3 regions of the Sphingomonas aerolata genome follow, and region 2 is predicted to be linked to each of the others. Evidence: riboswitches for the same ligand, from Rfam matches in the RefSeq annotation. Region 2 holds a riboswitch; each other region holds the start of a gene.
What was found. Region 2 has a riboswitch for cobalamin ahead of NEF64_RS04585 (TonB-dependent receptor). Riboswitches for the same ligand answer to the same signal wherever they lie in the genome.
Positions count from the first base shown of each region.

Region 1: it holds a riboswitch for cobalamin, as region 2 does, so the genes downstream of both, NEF64_RS08785 (TonB-dependent receptor) here and NEF64_RS04585 (TonB-dependent receptor) in region 2, are expected to answer to the same signal.
Region 3: it holds a riboswitch for cobalamin, as region 2 does, so the genes downstream of both, cobW (cobalamin biosynthesis protein CobW) here and NEF64_RS04585 (TonB-dependent receptor) in region 2, are expected to answer to the same signal.

Region 1 is NZ_CP098762.1:1,892,695-1,900,195, forward strand. It holds gene NEF64_RS08780 (PepSY domain-containing protein) at 1-1,162, opposite strand, end outside; gene NEF64_RS08785 (TonB-dependent receptor) at 1,134-3,305, opposite strand; cobalamin riboswitch at 3,474-3,714, opposite strand; gene NEF64_RS08790 (DUF4139 domain-containing protein) at 4,222-5,616, shown strand; gene NEF64_RS08795 (DUF4139 domain-containing protein) at 5,616-7,148, shown strand.
Region 2 is NZ_CP098762.1:974,460-981,960, reverse strand. It holds gene NEF64_RS04590 (catalase) at 1-858, opposite strand, end outside; cobalamin riboswitch at 1,079-1,317, shown strand; gene NEF64_RS04585 (TonB-dependent receptor) at 1,486-3,657, shown strand; gene NEF64_RS04580 (hypothetical protein) at 3,785-4,918, shown strand; gene NEF64_RS04575 (hypothetical protein) at 5,032-5,316, opposite strand; gene NEF64_RS04570 (ATP-binding protein) at 5,547-7,100, shown strand; gene NEF64_RS04565 (response regulator transcription factor) at 7,097-7,501, shown strand, end outside.
Region 3 is NZ_CP098762.1:1,376,555-1,384,055, reverse strand. It holds gene cobI (precorrin-2 C(20)-methyltransferase) at 1-45, opposite strand, end outside; gene NEF64_RS06465 (precorrin-8X methylmutase) at 51-680, opposite strand; gene NEF64_RS06460 (cobalamin biosynthesis protein CobG) at 680-1,810, opposite strand; gene cobN (cobaltochelatase subunit CobN) at 1,807-5,106, opposite strand; gene cobW (cobalamin biosynthesis protein CobW) at 5,112-6,161, opposite strand; cobalamin riboswitch at 6,299-6,515, opposite strand; gene NEF64_RS06445 (HoxN/HupN/NixA family nickel/cobalt transporter) at 6,676-7,501, opposite strand, start outside.

The sequences.
Region 1 (7,501 bases), 920 kb from region 2:
GATCAACTGAGAGTAGCGGCGCGGGGCCCTCCAGATGACGTGCGGCCCTCACGATGGCCACCTCTGTAGTTTGGGATGGCGCGAGTGTTGCCGCATTCAACACTACTCGCCGCCCGTTGCGATAGGACAGCACGATGAGCGGGGTTCGCGCATAATCAGTCAACGCCGCTACAACCGCACCCTCGCCTGCTATGCGGAGCCGGTCGAGTGCTAGGTCCGGCATCGGATCAGATGCCTGATAGATCCGCACAGCCGCATCGTCTGGCTTCGTCCCGCGAAACAGATGGCCGGGATCGACCGACAGCCATCCGCTGAAGATCCAGGCGATCAGGAAGATACCACCCACCAGCCCCGCGACATGATGCCACAGCATCCAGCCGTCGTAGGGCGTCATTCGCCCGCCTTTGAAGCGCCGTGCGCCAATGCGGGTCCGCAGGATGCCGATCCACATCCCCGCAACCGCCGCGGCGATGCAGGGACCAGACGCCCACAGCACGACCTGACGCCAGATCGTTTGATCCCGTCGCAGAACCGTCGGATAGAGCCAGTGCGGCACCGAACCGAGCCAGTTCCAGAACCGCTCGCGACGGGTGGTCACTTGAACCACGGCGCCCGTATTCGACGACACATAGGCCTCCGTGCCGGACGCGTTGGCAAGCGCAACTTTCCAAAGTGGACGGTGTCGATCGAAGCCGCCAGCAACCGTCCACTGATCCCGGGTCAGCCGTTCTACGTGCTTCGTCGGTACGTTGCCAAAGCGGCCAGCGACCCGACCGGCGTAAAGAGCATCGACCGGTCGCAGGACAGTACCGCGACTGGCCGCGGAAGTGGTGTGCGTTCCATCCCACCCGGTCACGCGCCAAACAGGCGCGCCGTCGCGCATCTCGAGCAACAGCTCCTGCGGTAGCCGTCCGCCGTCTAGCGGGGGCGGCACGTTCACTGCTGCCCAGTCGATCGCCTCGCTCCCAACCAGCTTCTCGGCTGGCGAGAGGGAGGGATAGGGCACGTAGAGCATCACCAGCCCGGACAGAAACCACATGGCGAAGAACAGGCAGCTGGCGATGCCGATCCAGCGATGAATGAGGTACAGCCAGCGCCGGGCAGTCCTGCCAAGCCCCGGCCGCCTGAGGGCGTTAAAAGCTGGCACGAAGTGAAACGTCAACCGAGCGGGGACGGCCAAGGACCCACTGCTGATTGTTGTACGTGCTTAGCGCGTAGGCGCGGTCAAACAGGTTGTAGCCGTGGATATCGACGGCGAGGCGTGGCGTCACCGCATAAGAAAGCGTGGCATCGACCGTGGTGTAGCTGGGGACGCGGAAGCTGTTGGCATTGTTCGAATAGCGACGTCCAACATAGCGCAATCCGGCGCGTGCCTGAACCGCGTGCGTGGCGTTCCAGCGCAGCCAGAAATTGGCGAGCGTCTCGGGCACGTCCGGCGGGGTATTGCCGTTGAAGCTCGAGCCGCCTGAGATGAAGTCGTCGAACGTCGCGTCGAGCACGCTGCCGTTTGCATCGATCCCGACACCGTAAGGCAGATCGAGTGACACTGCGGCTTCGATGCCCCTGGCCGATCGCTGTCCCACCTGCTCGACCGGGCTCGTCGGGGTCAGTTGCGCCAGCAGGCGTTTCTTGACGATCCGGTAGGCGGCGAGGGTGGCGGTGCCGCGACCGTCGAGGAAGACCGCCTTGGCGCCGATCTCGAGCTGGTCGCCCACCGCGTTGCTGAACTGCACCTGCCCGGTCGAATAGGTGGTCAGCGTCCCCAGAGGATCCACGCCGGTGGCATATTGCGCATAGAGCGACACCGTCGGGATCGGTTGATAGACACTCCCGATCCGCCAGGTCACGTTGTGCAGCCGCTTGTCGAGCACGAATGTCTCGATGCCAGCGCCGTCCGGAAAGTTGATCGACCAGCGGCGGATCTTGTCGCGCTCGTAGCGCACGCCACCGACGATCGAGACGTGCGTGCCGAGCTTCAGCCGGTCCTCGGCAAAGACCGCATATTCGGTGGTCCGCGTCCGATAGCGCGGTGCGATCCCCTGGGTGTCGACGATCAGACTGGGATCGAACGCGAAGGGATCGACCTCGGAGACCTGGGGATCAGACCCGAAATTGTGCAAATAGGTTAGTTTGATGAGGTTGACGTCGAAGCCCACGACAAGGTCGTTGCTGACGCCATCGGCGATGCCCGTCTTGAACGTCACGCTGCCCTGATCGCCCCACTGCGTCTGGTCGTGGACGATCCCGGTCATGTCCGTCCTCAGTATGCGGCCGGGCGTACCGGTGTTGGCGCTGCCGTTGGAGCAGATCCCGTCTGCGGCGATCCAGCAATAGCTTTCGAGGTTGAGCCACGAGCGTTTCGACGTGAGGCGATAGGCCTGGTTGCTGACGGTGACCGCGTCGCTTGGCGTCCAGTCGACCTGCAGGCTGGTGCGGTTGTCGCGGTAGCGGATAAAGCCGTCGCGTGTGTTGTAGTTGCGGTCCCGGATGCGGTCGTCGAGCCGTCCCTCGATCAGCGGCGTGCCGAAATAGCGCATCGGCTTCTGGTCGCCGTAATCGTCCCGTGCGGTGACGACGAGCGTGTCGGTCGGTGCCCAGCGCAGCGTGCCCGACACGGCATGGCTGCGCGACTGGCCACGATCGACATAGCCGTCCGATCGGCGATAGCTGCCGTCGATGCGATAGGAGAGGCGCTCGGTGATCGGCCCGCCTGCGCCCGCCGCGACATGGAAGCTGTCCTGCGAGCCGTAGCCGATCTCGCCCTCCACGTGCGTCCGCTGCGTATCGGGTTTACGCATCAGGACATTCACCGCACCGCCCAGCGCGCCCTGGCCGTAGAGCACCGAGGCTGGGCCGCTCAGGATGTCGATCCGCTCGACCATCCACGGATCGGTCGGAAAGGTTATCGTGCCGGCAGCCGGGAACAGCCTTATACCGTCGATCAGCTGAAGCACGGATCCCTGGCCGCTGAAGCCGCGCGCGGCGAGCGCGGTGCCGCCATTGCCGGGGTTTCCGGCGTTGCTGATGCCCGGTGCGCGGCTCGTCGCGTCGATCACCGACAGGTCGCCGCGCGCGCGGATCGTGGCGCCATCGATGACCGAGATCGTCGCGGGGGTCTCGAGCGGCGTGAGGCCCAGGCGGCTGCCGGTCGCGTTCGGCGTGGTGAGCGTGTCGCGCGCCTGCTGGCCGACAACCAGAATGTCCTCATTGTCCGAGACAGGCAAAGACTGAGCGTTGAGCGGTGCTGCGAAAACAGGTGACAGCAAAGCCCCCGCCACCGCGAGGCGAGACAATAGGAATGGCATTACGGTAATCCCCGGGGCGTCGAGCGAACCCGGCAGGGACCTCCCGCGAACGGCCGACATCCGCGCCAGCCGGACGCCATCGCGACCGGCACGCATGCCCGTGCGGTCCCCACCGCACACGTCGTCGCTCGACGGAGTACCGTGCCGCGGCCACCCCCTGGGCCAGGCAAGAGCGACCAGACGCCGGCAGGTCTCCTGGCTCACAGGTCATCACACGATGCACGGCCTTCCCAGGCCTTTATGACAGAACGTCCGGCCCAGTGGCTGCCCCTCCCTGTGAAGGAAGAAGCGATATGCATCGCGCTCGCCGCTTACAGTTGCAGGGACAGCCTCGGCTTCGGGTGGCGAACCACCCTTACCGCGTTCCCTATTAAGCCCCTCTCGGGGCACCGACGCGATCATGCCGACCGTCTCCAGCGGAGCAGGTCAGCGGGGACGGTGTATCCTGACGAAGACGATCCGGCAATTGGTCGACGCGACGATCGCAAAAGTCCAAACGGAGTGTCGGTGCCCATTAACGAATGTCGGAAGTTGGGAAGCGACAGATGCGTCGAGAACGACCGGAATTGGGTCTTTGCGGATTCGGTGGGAAGGCGTCGCCGAGCTCGGCGTCGACCGGATCGATATCTTGTTCGGGCGCTCCAAGGATTGGTGGCGTATCGGCACCCGCTACGACCAGTAACCGACGGACTTGCTCTCCGCCGTCGGTCTCGCGGACACCGTCAGTTTGGCTATGATCAACGTATCATAACCTTAATGGCGCATCGCACCGATCAGAGCGAACAAGCGCCGTTGTTTGGGTCAGAAAATCAGACCCACAATGTCGCGTTGCCCTTCTGATGCGGTCTCGCCATTATAGCAAGGACCGGGGGAGAGTAGCGTGCGCAAAAGCATCTCGAGAGCGTGTGGTTTGGTGATGCTGCTCGGGTCGATTTCGGCAGCCGCTCAGCAATTGCCGCCCCCTGCTGATTCCTCGACCGCCGGAACGGCGCAAGGCGACGTGTCGGTCACCATCTACACCAACGACGTCGCCTTGGTGCAGGACATCCGTCCGCTGAACCTGGCGAGCGGGCGGGTTCAACAGAATTTCCCCGACGTGAGCGCAGCGATCCGACCGGAAACGGTGTCGCTGACCGTGCCCGATGCCGCGATCGTCGAGCAGAATTTCGACTATGACCTGCTCAGCCCGTCGAGCCTGATGGAGAAAGCGGTCGGCGAGACGATCACGCTGGTGCGGACCAATCCGGCCACCGGCGCGGAAACCCGCGATCGCGCGAAAGTTCTGGCGGTGAACGGCGGCGTGGTCATCGAAGTGAACGGTCATGTCGAGGTACTGCGCGACGACGGCCTGCCGGTGCGCGCGGTGTTCGACCGGGTGCCCGACGCGCTGCGGGCGCGCCCGACGCTGTCGGTGACACTGACCAGCACGCGCGGAGGAACCCGCCCGGCGACGCTGTCCTACCTGAGCCGCGGGCTCGGCTGGAGCGCCGATTATGTCGCGCTGTTCGACGACAAGAGCGGCACGGTCGATATCCAGGGCTGGGTAACGCTTAAGAATAGCAGCGGGACGACGTTCGCCAACGCCAAAACGCTGCTGGTCGCCGGCGAGGTCGGCAGCGCCGACGATGACGGCAGCGGCGGCTATGCGCGGCGTCCGCGCCGCCGAACGACGACACGCCCCGGCACCGAGAGCGCCGCGCGCGAGCAGCTCGGCGACTTCTACCTCTATCCGCTGGCCGACCGCACCACGATCGCCGACAAGCAGACCAAGCAGGTCAGCTTCCTCGATGCCAAGGGCGTGGCGGCGGGCGCGGGCTATCGGTTCGAGAATGGCTGGCTCGGCGGTTCGAACGAACCACGCAGCGCGCAGTCGGTGCTGCGGTTCAGTAACTCGGGTGCAGCAGGCTTGGGCGACGCGCTGCCGGCGGGGGTGGTCCGGGTCTATGTCCGCGATGCCCGCGGGCAGCCGCAGTTCACCGGCGAAAACCGGATCGAGCATACCCCGCAAGGGTCGACCATCGCGCTTCCCACCGGCGACGCGTTCGACGTGAAGGTGCAGCCCGTCACCGTGTCGCGCACGCGGCAGGGCGACAGCCGCTGGCGCACGGCGATGCAGTACAAGCTGACTAACGCCCGCGCCCGTCCGGTCACGGTCGAGCTCATCCAGGGCGGGCTCGACTGGAACGACGTCCGGGTCGTCGAGGACAGCGCGAAGGGTGAACGTCGCACCGCCGGCACGCTGGCGTGGCAGGTATCGGTGCCGGCCAATGGCAGCACCACGGTGACGGCGACCTTCGACACGCGCTACTGATGCGCCATCTGCTGCTCCTGGCGGTCGCGCTGCTGGCGGGCAGGGCGGAGGCGCAGACGACCGTCACCTCGTCCGCGCCGGACCGCGTCTCGCTCACGGTGTACCGGGCACCTTATGGCCGCGGGGCGATGACCCTCCAGTATCTCGGTGGCTTTGCATTGGTGACGGAGACGCGTCGCGTCCGGCTGCCGCGCGGACCGGCGGTTCTGCGGTTCGAGGGCGTGGCGCAAGGGATCGTGCCGGTCAGCGCAGTTATCGACGGCCTGCCCGGCGGCACGATCGAGAAGAACCGCGACGCCCGCCTGTTGTCGCCGGCCTCGCTCGTCGACGGTACGCTGGGTCGTGACGTGACGCTGACCCGAACGGACAGGGCGACCGGACGACCGACCAGCGAGCCCGCGACCGTTGTCGCCGGCCCGGCACCGGGCGTCATCCTCCGCACGGTGACGGGGATCGAGGCTTTACGCTGTTCGGGTCTCGCGGAGCGGCTGGCGTTCGCCGGCGTCCCAGGCGGCCTGTCGAGCAAGCCGGTGCTGAGTGTAACGACCATCAGCCCGGCGGCGCGCACGGTCACGGTGCGTCTGTCCTATCTCGCGTCCGGGTTCGACTGGCGGGCGAGCTACGTCGCTGCGCTCGCCGCGAACGGGCGAACGGTCGACCTGTTTGCCTGGCTGACCCTCGCCAACAGCAACCCGGAAGTGTTCCCGAAGGCCGAGGTGCAGGCCGTCGCGGGCCGGCTCAACCGGGTGGCGTTGCCCGCGGTTCCGGCGGCGGCGGGCGGGCTGCGGCTGGTCTGCTATCCGCTCGGCACGACGACGTCGGATCTGCCCGAAACGGAGTTTGAGCCTGCCGACGAGATAGTGGTGACGGCGTCGCGCGCGATGGCGCCCCCCCCGCCGCCGATGATGGCGCCCCCGGCACCACCCCCGCCGCCGCCCCCTCCCGAAGATCTTGGCGATCTCAAGCTTTATCGCATACCGACGCCCACGACCGTCGCCGCACGCGCGCAAAAGCAAGTTGCTTTGCTCTTTCAAAAGGGCGTGCCGGTCGATCGTCGCTACCGACGCGCGGTGTATCCCGGCCAGCAGCTCGACGGCGTGCCGACGTCGATCGTGCTCGTGATGAAGAACGATATACCTGGCGGCCTGGGCGTGCCGCTGCCAGCCGGCAGCACCGCACTCTACGCCGAGCGGGCTGGCGGACGCCTGCTGCTGGGATTGGGCGCGGTCACCGACCGCACGGTTGGCGAGACGGTGCGCCTAGCGGCAGGTATCAGCAGCCAGGTTATGTTGACCCAGGCTATCGTTGCGTCGCGCGTGCCGGTGGCGGCTCCGGGGGAAGCATTGTCGCGAGAGGTCGTGCTGACGGCGACTAACGCCAACCCTTTTCCGGCGACGCTCGACGTCCCGATCGGAGCGGCGGGCCAGGCGATCGAGGCCGATGACAAGGCGCTCAACCGAACCGACGGGATCCTCACCTGGTCGCCGACCCTGCCGCCGGGCGGTCGCGCCATTTTGCGTTACCGTTACTGACCGGCCCGCTTCGACCTCCCAGGTCGGGCGATACCGCATACGCCTGATTTCAAGATCTAAATAGGGTCAGGAAGCGTGTACTGGTGGCAGCTACAATGCCTCGCCGTCCCCGCCAGTTGCGGCAGATGAATGGATGACAGGTTTCGGGGAGCGGAAGGGGCGTTCGGAACGTCGCCTTTTGGGTCCAAAAAGCGGCGGTGCGGGTCAGTGTTCGGCACCAAGACCGCTTCTTGTTCCTGCGCGGCACCGTAGCAGATAGCGGCATCAAACTCCTCGGCAACAGTATCGACGAGAACCAACACGTGAGCACGTGACAGTGCCGGCATCGCTGCGTACGCTGCCAGCCACGGCCC
Region 2 (7,501 bases):
GAACTTGGCGAACACCGTTTCGCCCTTAGCATTGACCAGCTTGAAGGCATGGACGCCGTTGCCGTCCATCGTCCGGTAGGACGCCGGGGTACCGAGGTTCGAATAGACATGCGCGAGCATGTTGGTCGCCTCCGGCGTCGCCGAGAAGAAGTCGAAGAAGCGATTGGGGTCCTGCTTGTTCGTCACAGGCGAGGGCTTGAGCGCGTGGATCATGTCCGGAAACTGGATCGCATCGCGGATGAAGAAGATCGGCAGGTTGTTGCCGACCAGATCCCAATTGCCCTGATCGGTATAGAATTTGGTCGCAAAGCCGCGCGGATCCCGCATGCCCTCGGGGCTGCCCGAGGGGTGGATCACGGTCGAGAAGCGGACGAACACCGGCGTCTGCTTGCCGGGCATGAACAAGGATGCGTTGGTGATGCTCGAAATGTCCGCGGTCGCGGTGAACACGCCGTGGGCACCGGTCCCGCGGGCATGGACGACGCGCTCGGGCACGCGCTCACGGTCGAAGCGTGCGAGCTTCTCGATCAGCGTCGTGTCCTCAAGCAGGACGGGGCCAAGGTCGCCCGCCGCCTTCGAGTGGCGGTTCTCGCCGATCGGCGCGCCATTGTCGCGGGTCATCTGCGGTGCGGCGGCACTGGCTGAATCACCCTTGGCTTCAACGGTGCCGGCCACACCGGCCTGCGCCAGCGCGGGCTTGCCGGCGCTGGACGGTGCCGCCGCGGTCGTCATGCGGGTTTCCGCCTGCGTCTCGGCCGGCGCCACCGTCTGCGCGGCAACCGGCTGAATCATGGCACCCGCCGATGTCGCAGCCAGCAGCATCGCCGTCACGGCCTGACGGCTCTTCACGTTCTTCATCTCGATCCCTTAATCCTGCATGCCATCAGCGTGGCATTTCCGCACAGAGCGTGCGGCACCGCCGCCTCCTGATCGAGGAGGCGTATCGCGCCAAACGGAGCTTCTGGATCACAGCAATCGAGCAGGACGATCGAGCCGCCATCGCGCCGCTCGCCGGACGATTGCCGAACGATCCTGACCGGGATAGACCGGCGCCGCTGACCTGTTCGATCCGAGCAGGGCGGCATGATCGCGTCGGTGCCCCGAAAGGGGCTTAATAGGGAACGCGGTGAGGGTGGTTCGCTACCTGAAGCCGAGGCTGTCCCTGCAACTGTAAGCGGCGAGCGCGATGCATTTCGCTTCTTCCTCGACCGGAAGGAGCAGCCACTGGGCCAGACGTTTCGTCATGAGGGCCTGGGAAGGCCGTGCATCGTGTGGTGACCCGTGAGCCAGGAGACCTGCCGGCGTCTGGTCGCTCTTGCCTGGCCCAGGGGGTGGCCGCGGCACGGTACTCCGTCGAGCGACGACGTGTGCGGTGGGGACCGCACGGGCATGCGTGCCGGTCGCGATGGCGTCCGGCTGGCGCGGATGTCGGCCGTTCGCGGGAGGTCCCTGCCGGGTTCGCTCGACGCCCCGGGGATTACCGTAATGCCATTCCTATTGTCTCGCCTCGCGGTGGCGGGGGCTTTGCTGTCACCTGTTTTCGCAGCACCGCTCAACGCTCAGTCTTTGCCTGTCTCGGACAATGAGGACATTCTGGTTGTCGGCCAGCAGGCGCGCGACACGCTCACCACGCCGAACGCGACCGGCAGCCGCCTGGGCCTCACGCCGCTCGAGACCCCCGCGACGATCTCGGTCATCGATGGCGCCACGATCCGCGCGCGCGGCGACCTGTCGGTGATCGACGCGACGAGCCGCGCACCGGGCATCAGCAACGCCGGAAACCCCGGCAATGGCGGCACCGCGCTCGCCGCGCGCGGCTTCAGCGGCCAGGGATCCGTGCTTCAGCTGATCGACGGTATAAGGCTGTTCCCGGCTGCCGGCACGATAACCTTTCCGACCGATCCGTGGATGGTCGAGCGGATCGACATCCTGAGCGGCCCAGCCTCGGTGCTCTACGGCCAGGGCGCGCTGGGCGGTGCGGTGAATGTCCTGATGCGTAAACCCGATACGCAGCGGACGCACGTGGAGGGCGAGATCGGCTACGGCTCGCAGGACAGCTTCCATGTCGCGGCGGGCGCAGGCGGGCCGATCACCGAGCGCCTCTCCTATCGCATCGACGGCAGCTATCGCCGATCGGACGGCTATGTCGATCGCGGCCAGTCGCGCAGTCATGCCGTGTCGGGCACGCTGCGCTGGGCGCCGACCGACACGCTCGTCGTCACCGCGCGGGATGATTATGGCGACCAGAAGCCGATGCGCTATTTCGGCACGCCGCTGATCGACGGACGGCTCGACGACCGCATCCGGGAGCGTAACTACAACACACGCGACGGCGGCATCCGCTACCTGGACAACCGCACCAGCCTGCAGGTCGACTGGACGCCGAGCGATGCGGTCACCGTCAGCAACCAGGCCTATCGCCTCACCTCCAAACGCTCCTGGCTCAATCTCGAAACCTATTGCTGGATCGCTGCGGACGGGGTCTGCGCCAACGGCAGCGGCAACACCGGTACGCCCGGCGGCATCGTGCGTACCGACATGACCGGCATCGTCCACGACCAGATGCAATGGGGCGATCAGGGCAGCGTGACGCTCCGAACAGGCATCGCCGATGGCGTCGGCAACGACCTTGTCATGGGCTTCGACGTCAACCTCATCAAACTGACCTACTCCCACAATTTCGGGTCTGACCCGCAGGTTTCGGAGGTCGACCCCTTCGCGTTCGATCCCGGTCTGATCGTCGACACACAGGGCATCGCACCGCGCTATCGCACGCGCACGACCGAATATGCGGTCTTTGCCGAGGATCGGCTGAAGCTCGGCACCCACGTCTCGATCATCGGTGGCGTCCGCTACGAGCGCGACACAATCCGCCGCTGGTCGATCGACTATCCGGGCGGCACCGGCACCGAGACGTTCGTGCTCGCCAAGCGGCTGCACAATGTGACCTGGCGGATCGGGAGCGTCTATCAGCCGATCCCGACGGTGTCGCTCTATGGGCAATATGCCACCGGCGTGGACCCGCTGGGGACGCTGACGACCTATTCGACCGGGCAGGTGCAGTTCAGCAACGCGGTTGGCGATCAGGTCGAGGTCGGCGCGAAGGCGGTGTTCCTCGACGGTCGCGGCACCGCCACCCTCGCCGCCTACCGCATCATCAAGAAACGCCTGCTGGCGCAGCTGACCCCGACGAGCCCGGTCGAGCAGGTCGGCCAGCGATCGGCCAAGGGTATCGAGGCCGCGGTATCGCTCGATCTGCCTTACGGTGTCGGCATTGATGCGAACGGCAGCGTGCTCGACGCGACGTTCGACGACTTCCTCTCAGGCGGTACGCGCTTCGATGGCAATACCCCGCCGGACGTGCCTGAGGCGCTAGCCAACCTCTGGCTGCGCTGGAACGCGACGCGTGCACTGCAGGCGCGCGCCGGCCTGCGCTACGTCGGGCGTAGTTATTCGGACAATGCGAACAGCTTCCGCGTCCCCAGCTACGCCACGGTCGATGCCACGCTCTCCTATGCGGTGACGCCGCAGCTCGCGGTCGACATCCACGGCTACAATTTGTTCGACCGCGACTATGCGATCAGCACGTACAACAACCATCAATGGGTCCTCGGCCGTCCCCGCGCCATCGACGTCTCGCTTCGCGTCGGCTTCTAGCGCGCCCCGCGGCCGGCAGCCCTTGGGACGGGCCACCGGCGATGTCGCCCCCCGGGAAAACCCCGGATAGCCGGTCGCGCGCGCGCCCGCCTAAGCCGCATGGCCACCCCATGAGGAGACATTGCGCATGCCGTTTTACCGGGCTTCCGAGCTGTTTACCCTGCGTCCCGTGCCGCCCACACTCGGCAAGCCGGCATGGATGAACCTGCGCGCCGTACCGCGGGCACCCTGGGCGGGGGAGCCGGAGGCACTGCGCGGGCCCGGCATCTACGGCATGTTCCATGACGACCGGCTCGTCTATGTCGGCCTATATGCCGGCAAGGCTGAGCGGCCCTTTGGCGGATCGGTCCTCGAGCGCTGGGAGAAGCACGTCACCTATCAGACGCTGCGCTCGCCCTATGTCACCTTCGCCCGTCGGCATCTCAAGCATCTGCATGCGCTCGCCGCCGCAGAGCCCAACGGACCGATCGAGACGATCGTCGCGATGCTGGCGCTGAACGGCGATGAAAGCCCGCTTCTCCAGCGCAAGGGCGGCAGCTGCACCTTCGCCAAGGCGCAGCTCGCGGCCGCACACTGGGATGTGTTCGGGCCGGGGAACGAGGCCACGATGCTCGATCACCTCGGCTTCACCTATCTCCAATTGCCGCGCGACCTGGCCGCGACCGTTCTCCCCGAGCCCGGGCAGCGGCCGAGCGCATGGGTGAAGAAGCACTGGCTCGCGCCGATCGAGCGGAATCTCATTGCCGCGTTCATGCCGCCCTGCAACGACGGCACCGAACCCGGCGACGCGCCAGCGGTCGATCCGGTCGCGTTCGAGGAGCGGCTCGCCCGGCTGCTCGCCGACCGCCCCGCACCCGCCGTCGAAGATCTGGCCGGAGAGAGCGAGGCCGACGATGAAACCGACGGTGACGAGGAGGCGCTGCGCACCGAACCGACCGCCGCACCGAACGAGCGCGAGGCGCTGCTCGACGATCTCGCCCGGCTCTGCCCCGGCGCGCTGGAGATCTATTATACCGACGTTCCCGATCTGCGCATCCGGCCGCGCTCGCACGCACGCCGGGTGCTGCTGAACGTCTTTGCACATGGCGGTGGGCTCGCCTGCCGGACCAAGGCAAGCGTGGCGGCCTGCCGCGCGCTCGGCTTCGATGCGAACGACGCGCCGGCGGGCGTGTCGATGAGCGCGGCGTTTCCGATCGACCTGTCCCGCCACTCCGCGGCGGATCTGTTCGCAGTCGCCGGTGCCGCCCTCCCCGGCGACTGACCCGCTGGTCGGCAGAGCCGGCCATTCCATGATGTGCCCTGGCGAGCGACAAGCCCGTCAGGGCACCCGCCCTGCTGCGCAGACCTTCCGATTCCGCGTCTAAGCGCGGTTGCCTACGGATCGCTCCAGCGCCTGGCCCCCCACAGGATCAGATCGCGGCCGACGAGCACGACGCACACGTCGCCAATGGCAAACGCCAGACCCAGCCATGTCCATCCATGAGATAGCAGCAATGCGGGCCACGCGACGGCGAGCACGATCAGCAGCACGCCGATCGGCCGCGTCAGGCGGTTCCACCACCGCCGCGGCACGACCTGATGGCTGTAGACGATGACGCTGCCATCCTCCTGGTACCAGAGCTCGCGCACCTCGTGAATCGGATCAGGTCCTTCCGTCATCGTACGGCTGCGCCCGTTACGCGGTGACGATTCCGCGATCGCGAGACACTATGGGCTGGCATCGATACATTCCCGGGGCTGGCTCACGATCATCATGGCCATCGCCGCCGCGCCGAAAACCCGGGAATTTCCCCGATGGCCTATCGGCGCCGGATGCGGCTAGGCAGCCCTCAATGCCGCTGCCTCCCTCTCCGCCCCGCCTCTCGATCGGTGCCGTAGCCGGCAAAACAGTGCCACGATTGGCCGACCTTCCCTGGCTCATCGGCTATGCAGCAGCGTTTGCGGCCGCGCACCAGGCCGCGGCAGGATGGGGCGGTCAGGGCTTCTACTCGCTGCTCTATCCCGCCGCTGGCGTCAGGCTGGCGCTGCTGTGGAGCCGTGGCCCGCGGCTGACGCTAGCGGTGATGGCGACGGAACTGATCGTGCAGACGATCGCCGGCATCATCGTTCCGGGCCAGGCCGGCTGGCTGACCGCGGCAAACGGCGTCGCCCGGCCCGCGCTGACCTATGGCATCGTCGTCTGGCTGGTCCGCCACGTCGCGGCGCGGTCGCAATCGAGCCTCGGCGTCGCGCCGATGCCGCTCGGCCTCGCCGCAGTCACCGCGCCGGTCGCGGCGACCATGGCGGCGCTGCCCTGGACCTTGTTCAGTCCCGAATTAACGGGCGTCTCGGGCCTTCGTCAGACGGTGGCATCGCTGACGGGCTTTGTCGTCGGCGACCTGCTCGGCGTGTTGCTGATCGCCCCGCCCTTGCTCTGGGTGGTCCATGCGGGGCAGGACCGGCCCCGGGCACTGCACCGCCCGACGCTCCGCCAGCTTGCCGGACTGGCCGAAGCGGCCCTCGTCCTCGGCGCAGCGATCGCCGCGAGCACGCTGCTGGCCGAGATCGGGCTGGGCGTCCCCGCCGCCCCGGCGCTGCTCGCGGTCGCCTGGATCGGTTTGCGTTTCGGCCGCACCGCAGGCTGGTGCGCGATCGTGATCGTGGCGGCGATCGTCCTTCCCTTTACCGCGACCGACCTGCCCGTCGCGGAACGGCTCGCCTTGCACATGAGCCTCGCATCGATCGTCGTCGTAGGCTACCTCGCGGGCAGCTTTGCCGATGCGCAGGCGCGGGCGCAGAGCGACCTGTCGCGCCGCGACCGCATGCTGTTCCAGGCGGAACGGCTGAAGACGCTGCGCGCGATGTCGGTGGCGGTGATCCACGAGATCAGCCAGCCGCTTTCGACGCTGGCGATCGAGGCCAAGCACCTGCACGAGATCACCGTCGCCGCCGATCCGGACATCGCCCAGACCGCCGCGCTGATCGACCGCAAGGCGGCGGCGCTGTCCACGCTGGTCCGCCGGCTGCGTCGTTTCGGCGGTCGATCGGTCGACGAACCGAGCGCCCTGCCCCTGTCCGCGCTGGTCGAGACCGTCACGGCATTGACCCGTGCCGAAGCCAGGGCGGCGCGGGTCGTGGTGGAGGTGTCGCCGATCGATCCCGACCTGGTCGTCTTCGGCCAGGAGATCGAGCTCGCGCAGGCGGTGGTCAATCTGGTCCGCAATGCGGTGCAGGCGTGCGACGGTCGTGTCGCACTCTCCGCCCATCAGAACGATGACCGGGTCGTGGTCATGGTCGTGAACCGCTGCCCCGATCGGCGGGAAGCACGCCCCGGCATGGGCGTCGGGGCGCTCGTGGCGCGGGCGATCGTCGAAGCCCATGGCGGCACGGTGGAGCGTGTCACGCACGCCGACGGCACCATCTGCGCGACGCTATCCCTCCCGCGCCCCGGAGCCGAGCCATGACACTCCCCGCCAATCAGCCGGATCGTGCCGCCGTCTATGTCGTCGATGACGACCATGACCTCGGCGCGGCCGTCGCACGACTGCTCTGCCGTCACGGTCATGCCGCCGAACCCTTTCTCGACCCGGTCATGCTGCTGTCGGTCTACGCTGAAGCACCGGCGCTGTGCATCGTCACCGACATCATGATGGGCGACCTCGACGGCTTCGGCTTTGCCGACCGCGTGCGGATGATCGACCCCGCGGTTGCGATCGTCTTCATGACCGCGTGGCCGACAACCGCGAATGCCGTGGATTCGGTGCGGCGCTATGGCGGCCTCGATTATCTGGAAAAGCCGCTCGACGAGACACGCCTCCTCAGCGCGGTCGACGAGGGGGTCGCATGGTCCCGGCGCCAACGCAGC
Region 3 (7,501 bases), 400 kb from region 2:
CACCTGTCCCGGCGGCGGCACCAAGGTCGCGGATGGCGCCACCACGCCGATCATTCCGCCGCACTCGCCAGCGCGTTGATCGCCGCGACGGTGATCGCGCTGCCGCCCAGCCGCCCCTCGACGATCACGCACGGCACCGGCTGCGCTGCCCACAGCGCATCCTTCGATTCGACCGCTCCGACGAAACCCACCGGACAGCCGATGATTGCCGCGGGCCGCGGACAATCGGGATCCTCCAGCATATTGAGCAGGTGGAACAGCGCAGTCGGGGCATTGCCGATCGCCACCACCGCGCCTGCCAGATGCGGTCGCCAGAATTCCAGCGCGGCGGCCGAGCGCGTCGTTGCCATTTCTCTCGCCAGCGCGACCGTCTCGGGTGTGTGCAGCGTACAGATCACCGCATTGTCCGCCGGCAAACGCGCGCGCGTGATCCCCTCGGTCACCATCCGCGCATCGCACAGGATCGGCGCCCGCGCCCGCAACGCCGCACGCGCGGTATGTGCGAAGCCGGGCGAAAAGCGGATATCCCCCGCCAGGGGGACCAGCCCCGCGGCATGGATCATCCGCACCGCGACCGGCTCCTCCTCGGCGTCAAACCGCGCGAGATCCGCCTCGGCGCGGATCATCGCGAACGACTGGCGATAGATCGCGGCCCCGTCAGTCTCATAGGCATAGGGCATCAGGCGGCTCCGGACGGCTGGGAGAAATGGGCGATAATCTGAGCGGGTTCGAACGCGCCGAGCAGCGGCGGCGCGCCCGCGCCCGCGCGCGCGTGCAGGGCAAGATCGAACCGCCCGTCGCGCCCGGTCAGCACCACGTCCGCAGGCCTCGCACGCGCGCAGCCCTTGGCGCATCCCGACACGTGCAGGCTGCCAGCGACCAATGGAGCCAGCCGCCGCGCGAGGTCGCGCGTCGCGACGCTCGCCTGCGGACAGGCGGGCGCGCCGACACAGGCGTCCACCCCGGCGCGCACGCTGCTCTGGTCGCGCGCGTTATCTGGCACACCCCCTTCGAGGATCAGCATCCGCCACGGCGTCACCCGGATCGCCGTGACCGGTTCCGCAGCGATCCGGTCGCGCAGCACCGTCCCCGCGATCCGCCCGAAACCGAGCGCGATCGCCGCGCCGAGTGGGTGCGCCCCCGCCTCGGGCGGCGGCGCGACGGGCGCAGGGACCAAAGTCGCGGGCCCCGGCACGGCCGCCGCGTGGCGCGCCATCCGCCCCGCCGCCGCACCGCCGCTGTCGACGAACCACCGCGCCAGCGCGATCAGCGCGTCGACCGCGGTGTCGCGCGTCACGTCCACCCCCGCCGCACGCCCCTCGCCGCGGACCAGCAGCCTGCCGTCCACCGCGCGCTCGACCCGGAAATCGGCGGGCGCGCGGGTCAGCACCGGCGCCGGGCCGGCATCAATTGCAAAACCGACCTTGCCGGGCAGCACCGGCAGGTCAGCCAATCGCTCGCGCAACGCGGTGGCGATATGCTGCGTATCGTCCCCGTCCTGCCAGTCGGGCGCAACCAGAACCGCACCCCGCGCCTCGCGCTCCGGATCGGGGTCGATCAGCCCGACTGCCAACAACGCCTCGACCAGCCCCCGCCAGCCCGCCTCGGCCACGCCGCGGATCTGCAGGTTCGCGCGGCTGGTCACGTCGACCTCGCCATTCCCCCACGCCATCGCCGCATCACACAGCGCGAGTGTCTGCGCGCGCGTCAGCCGGCCGAGCGGCGGGCGGATCCGCACCAGCAGCCCGTCGCCCGCCGCCATCGGCCGCCACGCATCGGGGCACCATCCCTTGACGGCGAACGCGCTCATGCCGGCAGCTCGAGCTGCGCGAGGATCGAATTGCGCCGCGTCGGCCACAGACCGGCCGCATGCAGCGCCGCGAACCGCGCGGTCATCGCCGCCAGCGCCGCGGGGTTCGCGCTTTCCAGAAACGCGCGCACCGCGTCGCGCCCCAGCGTCGCATCATAGTAGAGATCGATAAGCTCGGGAGACACCACCCGCGCCAGCTGCGCGAACATCGCCATATGGTCGAGCGTCGCGGCGATCTCCGCGCCCCCGCGAAACCCGTGCCGCATCATCCCCTCGACCCAGGCCGGGTTCGCCGCCCGCGCATGAACGACCCGCGCAATCTCCTCGTCCAGCGACCGCGCACGCGGCCGTTCTGGGTCGCGCGCATCGAGATGATACAGCGCCGCGGCCTTGCCCCCCGCAACCGCCTGCGCGGCCGCAAACCCTGCCTCGTGTGCAGCATAATCCGCGGCGAGCAACAGGTCGGTTTCGGGCAGGTCCTGAACATGGACGAACGCGTCGGCGGCGGCGACCCGGTCGCGGATCCCCGCCGGATCGAACCGCGTCGCACCGTCGTCGCCCGCCCCGTCGAGCGCGTGGCTCGACGCCGCCAGCCACGCCGCACCCGCCGCCGCCCGGGCCGCCTCGCCGTACGTCTCGCCCGCATCGCCAAGACCCAGTCCGTAGCGACCCGGCTCCGGCCCATAGACCCGCGCACCGACGGCAGCGCCAACGAACGGGTTCCAGTCGCCGGGCTCGTCGCGCAGCGCCAGCGCGCGCACCGCCTGCCCGAACATCTGGCCGAGCGCGGGAAACGCGTCGCGAAACAGCCCCGATACGCGCAGCGTCACGTCGATCCGCGGCCGGTCGAGCCTCGCCAGCGGCAGGATCTCGACCCCCGTGACGCGGTCCGACGCGTGATCCCAGACCGGCTCCGCGCCGAGCAGGTGGAGCGCCATCGCGAACTCCTCGCCCGCGGTCCGCATCGTCGCCGACGCCCACAGGTCGACGACCAGCGCGCGCGGATAGTCGCCCTCGTCCTGCAGATGCCGGCGGACCAACTCGTCGGCCAGCCGCACGCCCTGCGCATGCGCCGCGCGCGACGGCACCGCGCGCGCGTCGGTCGCATACAGGTTGCGCCCGGTCGGCAGGACGTCGCTGCGTCCGCGCCACGGCGACCCCGACGGCCCCGCCGCGATCCGCATGCCGCGCAACGCGTTCAGCAGCCCGTCGCGCTCGGCCTCCCCCTGTTCGCCACGCCCATAGACGTGCAGCCCGTCGCCGAACTGGCTCTCCTTCACGTCGCACACGAACGTGTCGATTCGCGTGATCGCCTCCGCCTGGCTCGCCGCCTCGTCGAGCCGCAGCGTCGCCGCCAGTCCGGTCGCGCGCGCCTCGTCGGCAATGTCGCGCTGCAGCCGGTCGCGCCGCGCGGGGTCGAGCCCGTCGGCGGTCGAAAACTCGTCGAGCAGCGATTCGAGCCGCCCCAGCCCCGCGCCGCTGCGCGTCGTCGCGGCCGGCGGCGGGACATGGCCGATCGTCACCGCGCCGATCCGCCGCCGCGCCTGCGCCGCCTCGCCCGGATCGTTGACGATGAACGGATAGAGCACCGGCATCGCCCCGGTCAGCGCCTCGGGCCAGCATTCCCCCGACAGCGCGACCGCCTTGCCCGGCAGCCATTCGAGCGTCCCGTGCGCGCCGACATGGATCAGCGCATCACTCCCCCGCGCGTGCAGCCACAGATAGAAGGCGACATAGGCATGACGGGGACAGCGCGACAGGTCGTGATACTCCCCGACCCGCGCCGCACTGCGCCCGCGTTCGGGCTGGAGCGCAATCACCACGCCCCCCCGCTCGACGCCCGCGAACCCGAACGCGCCGTCGACACAGGCCAGATCGTCCTCGGGCGCGCCCCAGCTTTCCTCGAGCGCCTCGCGCAACACGGCCGGCAAGCCCCCAAGCGCCGCACGATACGCCGCGACCGGCCACGCGATCCGCCCCGTCGCCAGCGCCTCGGCCAGGCCTCCGGATGCAGTCTCCCCGGTCGCATAACCCGCGGCCGCCAGGTCCTCGACGATCGCCTCGGCAGACGCCAGCGCGTCAAGCCCGACCGCATGCGCCATCTGATACTCCTTGCCCGGATAGGTCGACAGCACGACCGCGGGCCGCTGCTCGGCGACCGGCCGCTCCGCCAGAAGCACCCAGGCCGCGACGCGCGCGACGATCGCGTTGATCCGGGCGGGCTCGGCCCGGTGCTCGCGCCGCGCATAGCCGAGAGCGTCGTCGCGGACGCCGTCCTCCTTGAAGCTCGCGACGCCTGCGAACAGCCGTCCGTCGACCTCGGGCAGAACAACGTGCATCGCCAGGTCGGCGGGGGACAGCCCGCGCGTCGATCCCGCCCAGGCGGCGCGGTCCGATGTCGCCAGCGCGACCTGGAACACCGGCACCCCCGCCCCGTCGAGCGGCGAGCTGTTATCGGCGCCGCGGCCGGAAAAGGCGGTGGCGTTCACGATCGCCGCCGGGCGCAGTGCGACGACCCAACGCGCCAGCCACCCCGCCGCGCCCGGCGCCTTCAGCGACGGCGCGAACAGCCCGACGACCTCGAACCCCGCCGCGCTCAGCCCGGCATGCAGCGCCTCGACCGGGTCGAGATCGGCAGCGGTCAGGTAGGAACGGTAGAAGATCAGCAGGATTCGCGGCCGCGTCGCAGTCATCGCGAACGCCGCGGGGCACGTCACCCCGTCGCGCGGCTGCCAGCCGCCGACCTCTGGGACCGTCTTCACCCCCGCGACCGGCCCCGCATAGAGCCCTGCCGCCAGCGCCATCTGCGCCAGCGCCGCCTGCGCCGCGACCGCGCCGCCATCGTCGCACAAGGCGGCGAGCCGGCGCAGCGTCGACACCGGCACCGTCGACGCCGCATCGAGCCGTGCGTCGATCCGCCCGTCGGCCGGCAGCACCGCCAGCGCGATCCCCCGCGCCCGCGCCAGTGCCTCGACCTGCTGCAACCCATAGGACCAGTAGGACCGCCCGCCGATCAGCCGGATCACGATCCCCTTCGCCCCACCGCTCCCGCTCCCGCTCAGCGTCCGCTCGACATAGGTATCGACCGACAGCGGATGCGCGAGCGCGGACAGATTGGCGAGCCGGAGCGACGGCAGCGGGCTCCCACTCGCCGCCGCACGCCGCCACCCGGCCGCGAACGCGCCGAGATCCCCGTCCGAAAAGGACAGGACGACAAGATCCGCCGGGCTCTGCGCCAGGTCCTGCGGGACCGCGCTCTCCTCCAGCCCGTGGCTTTCGCGGAAGACGACGTGCATCGTCGTCAGCCCTGAAGCGCGGCCCGGATCCTTGCGGGGTCGATCCGGTCATGCTCCGCGATCACCACCAGCCGCGTCTGGCGCGCCTCGTCGCCGCGCCACGGCCGGTCATATTGCGTCCGCACCCGCGCCCCGACCGCCTGCACCAGCAGCCGCATCGGCTTGCCCGTCACCGCGGCATAGCCCTTCACGCGCAGGATGTCGGCGTCGCGCGCGAGGGTCTCGATCCGCGCGGCGAGCGCCGCCGGGTCCGCGATCTCGCCGAGGTCGACGATCATGCTGTCGAAATCGTCATGCTCGTGATCGTCCGCGCCATCATGGTGCGACGGTCGCGCGGCGATGTCGTCCTCCGCCGCCGCGTTCAGCCCGAGCACGACGCGCGGATCGATCACCCCGTCGGTCAGCGCGATCACCGGCAACGCACGCGGGGACTCCGTCGCGACCACCGCGCGCGCCGCAGCCACCCCCGCCTCGCCCGCCAGATCCGCCTTGGTCAGCAGCACCAGATCCGCACAGGCAAGCTGGTCCTCGAACACCTCGGCAAGCGGCGTCTCGTGATCCACGCTCGGATCCGCGCGCCGCTGCGCCTCGATCGCGGCGAGGTCGGGCGCGAACCGTCCCGCGGCGACCGCTTCCGCATCGGCCAGAGCGATCACCCCGTCGACTGTGATCCGCGACCGGATCGCGGGCCAGTCGAACGCCTTGAGCAACGGCTTGGGCAAAGCGAGCCCCGACGTCTCGATCAGGATGTGGTCGGGCCGCGGGTCAAGCGCGAGCAAAGTCTCGACGGTCGGGATGAAATCGTCCGCGACGGTGCAGCAGATGCAGCCATTGGCGAGCTCGACGACATTCTCGGCCGGGCAATCGGGGATCGCGCAGCCCTTCAAGATGTCGCCGTCGATACCGAGCGTGCCGAATTCGTTGACGATCACCGCGAGCCGCCGGCCACCGGCATTCCGGATCAGGTGGCTGATCAGCGTGGTCTTGCCCGCGCCGAGGAATCCGGTGACGATGGTAACGGGAATCTTGGCCAGGGTCGGCTGGGGGTCGGTCATGCGATACTCTCCGGGCGTTGGAACGACGGCCACGGACGGGCGCACGCCCGCAGCCACACGCGCGCACGACCTGAAGGCCGCACGCGTTCGTCGCTCAGACGGAGTACCGTGCCGCGACCATCCCCTGGATCAAGGCAAGAGCGACCATGACGCTGGCAGGTCTCCTGGCTCGCGGGTCGAAGCTCGATGCACGCCTTCCCAGGTCCCGTGACCCAGTGGCTGCCCCCGCATCGGGGGCCTGTGCGTCTCGCTCACCGCTTACAGTTGCAGGGACAGCCGCGGCATTGGGAGGCAAAGCTCCCGCACCGCATTCCCATTCAAGCCCCGAAGGGCACCGGCGCGATCTGTTGAGGTTCGGTAGAACCAAACCTCGGGGTTGGGTTTAGAGGAGTTTCGTGACTGTGCCAATGCACCTGACCTCCGTCATTCTGACGAAAGTCAGGATCCAGGGCCACGCATGATCCGGTGATTGGCTCTGGGCGCCGGGTCGAGCCGGGGATGACGACGCTGCTCGTTACCCCCGCACCACCTCGATCTCGTCGAACCGCTTCCACCGGTAGATCGCGAAACTCAGCACCCAGCACGCCACGAACAGCGCGATGATCGCAAAGCCCAGCCCGTTGAAATTCTCGCCCAGCGCCGAAGCAACGTCCCACACGCCCCCGCTCAGGCCGAGCTTCGACGCCAGCAGCGCGAGCGTCTCGATCCCGCCGATCGCGATCGCGACGATCGCCGAGATCAGCGTGATCGTGATGTTGTAATAGAGCTTGCGGATCGGCTTCACGAACGCCCATTCATACGCGCCGAGCATCACCACCCCGTCGGCACTGTCGACCAGTGCCATGCCCGTCGCGAACAGCACCGGCAGCACCAGCACCGTGCCGATCGACAGCCCGTCCGCCGCCTGGCTTGCAGACAGGCCGAGGATCGCGACTTCGGTCCCGGTGTCGAACCCCAGCCCGAACAGGAACCCGAGCGGCGCCATGTGCCAGCTGCGCGTGACCAGCCGGAACATCGGCCGGAACAGCCGCGCGAGCAGCCCGCGATTGCCGAGAAGCAGGTCGAGATCCTCCTCGACATAGCGCCCCCCGCCGCGGACATGGCCGAAGGTCCGCCACACCGATCGCAGGATGATCAGGTTCATCGCCGCGATCGTGAACAGGAACAGCGCGGAGATCAGTGTCGCGATCACCCCGCCCGCCTGCTTGAACGCCTCGAACTGCGCCAGCGCACTCGCGGTCAGCGCGATCGCGACCGCGGCGATCAGGACGATCCCCGAATGGCCGACCGCGAACCAGAAGCCGACCCCGATCGGCCGCTGCCCGTCCTGCATCAGCTTG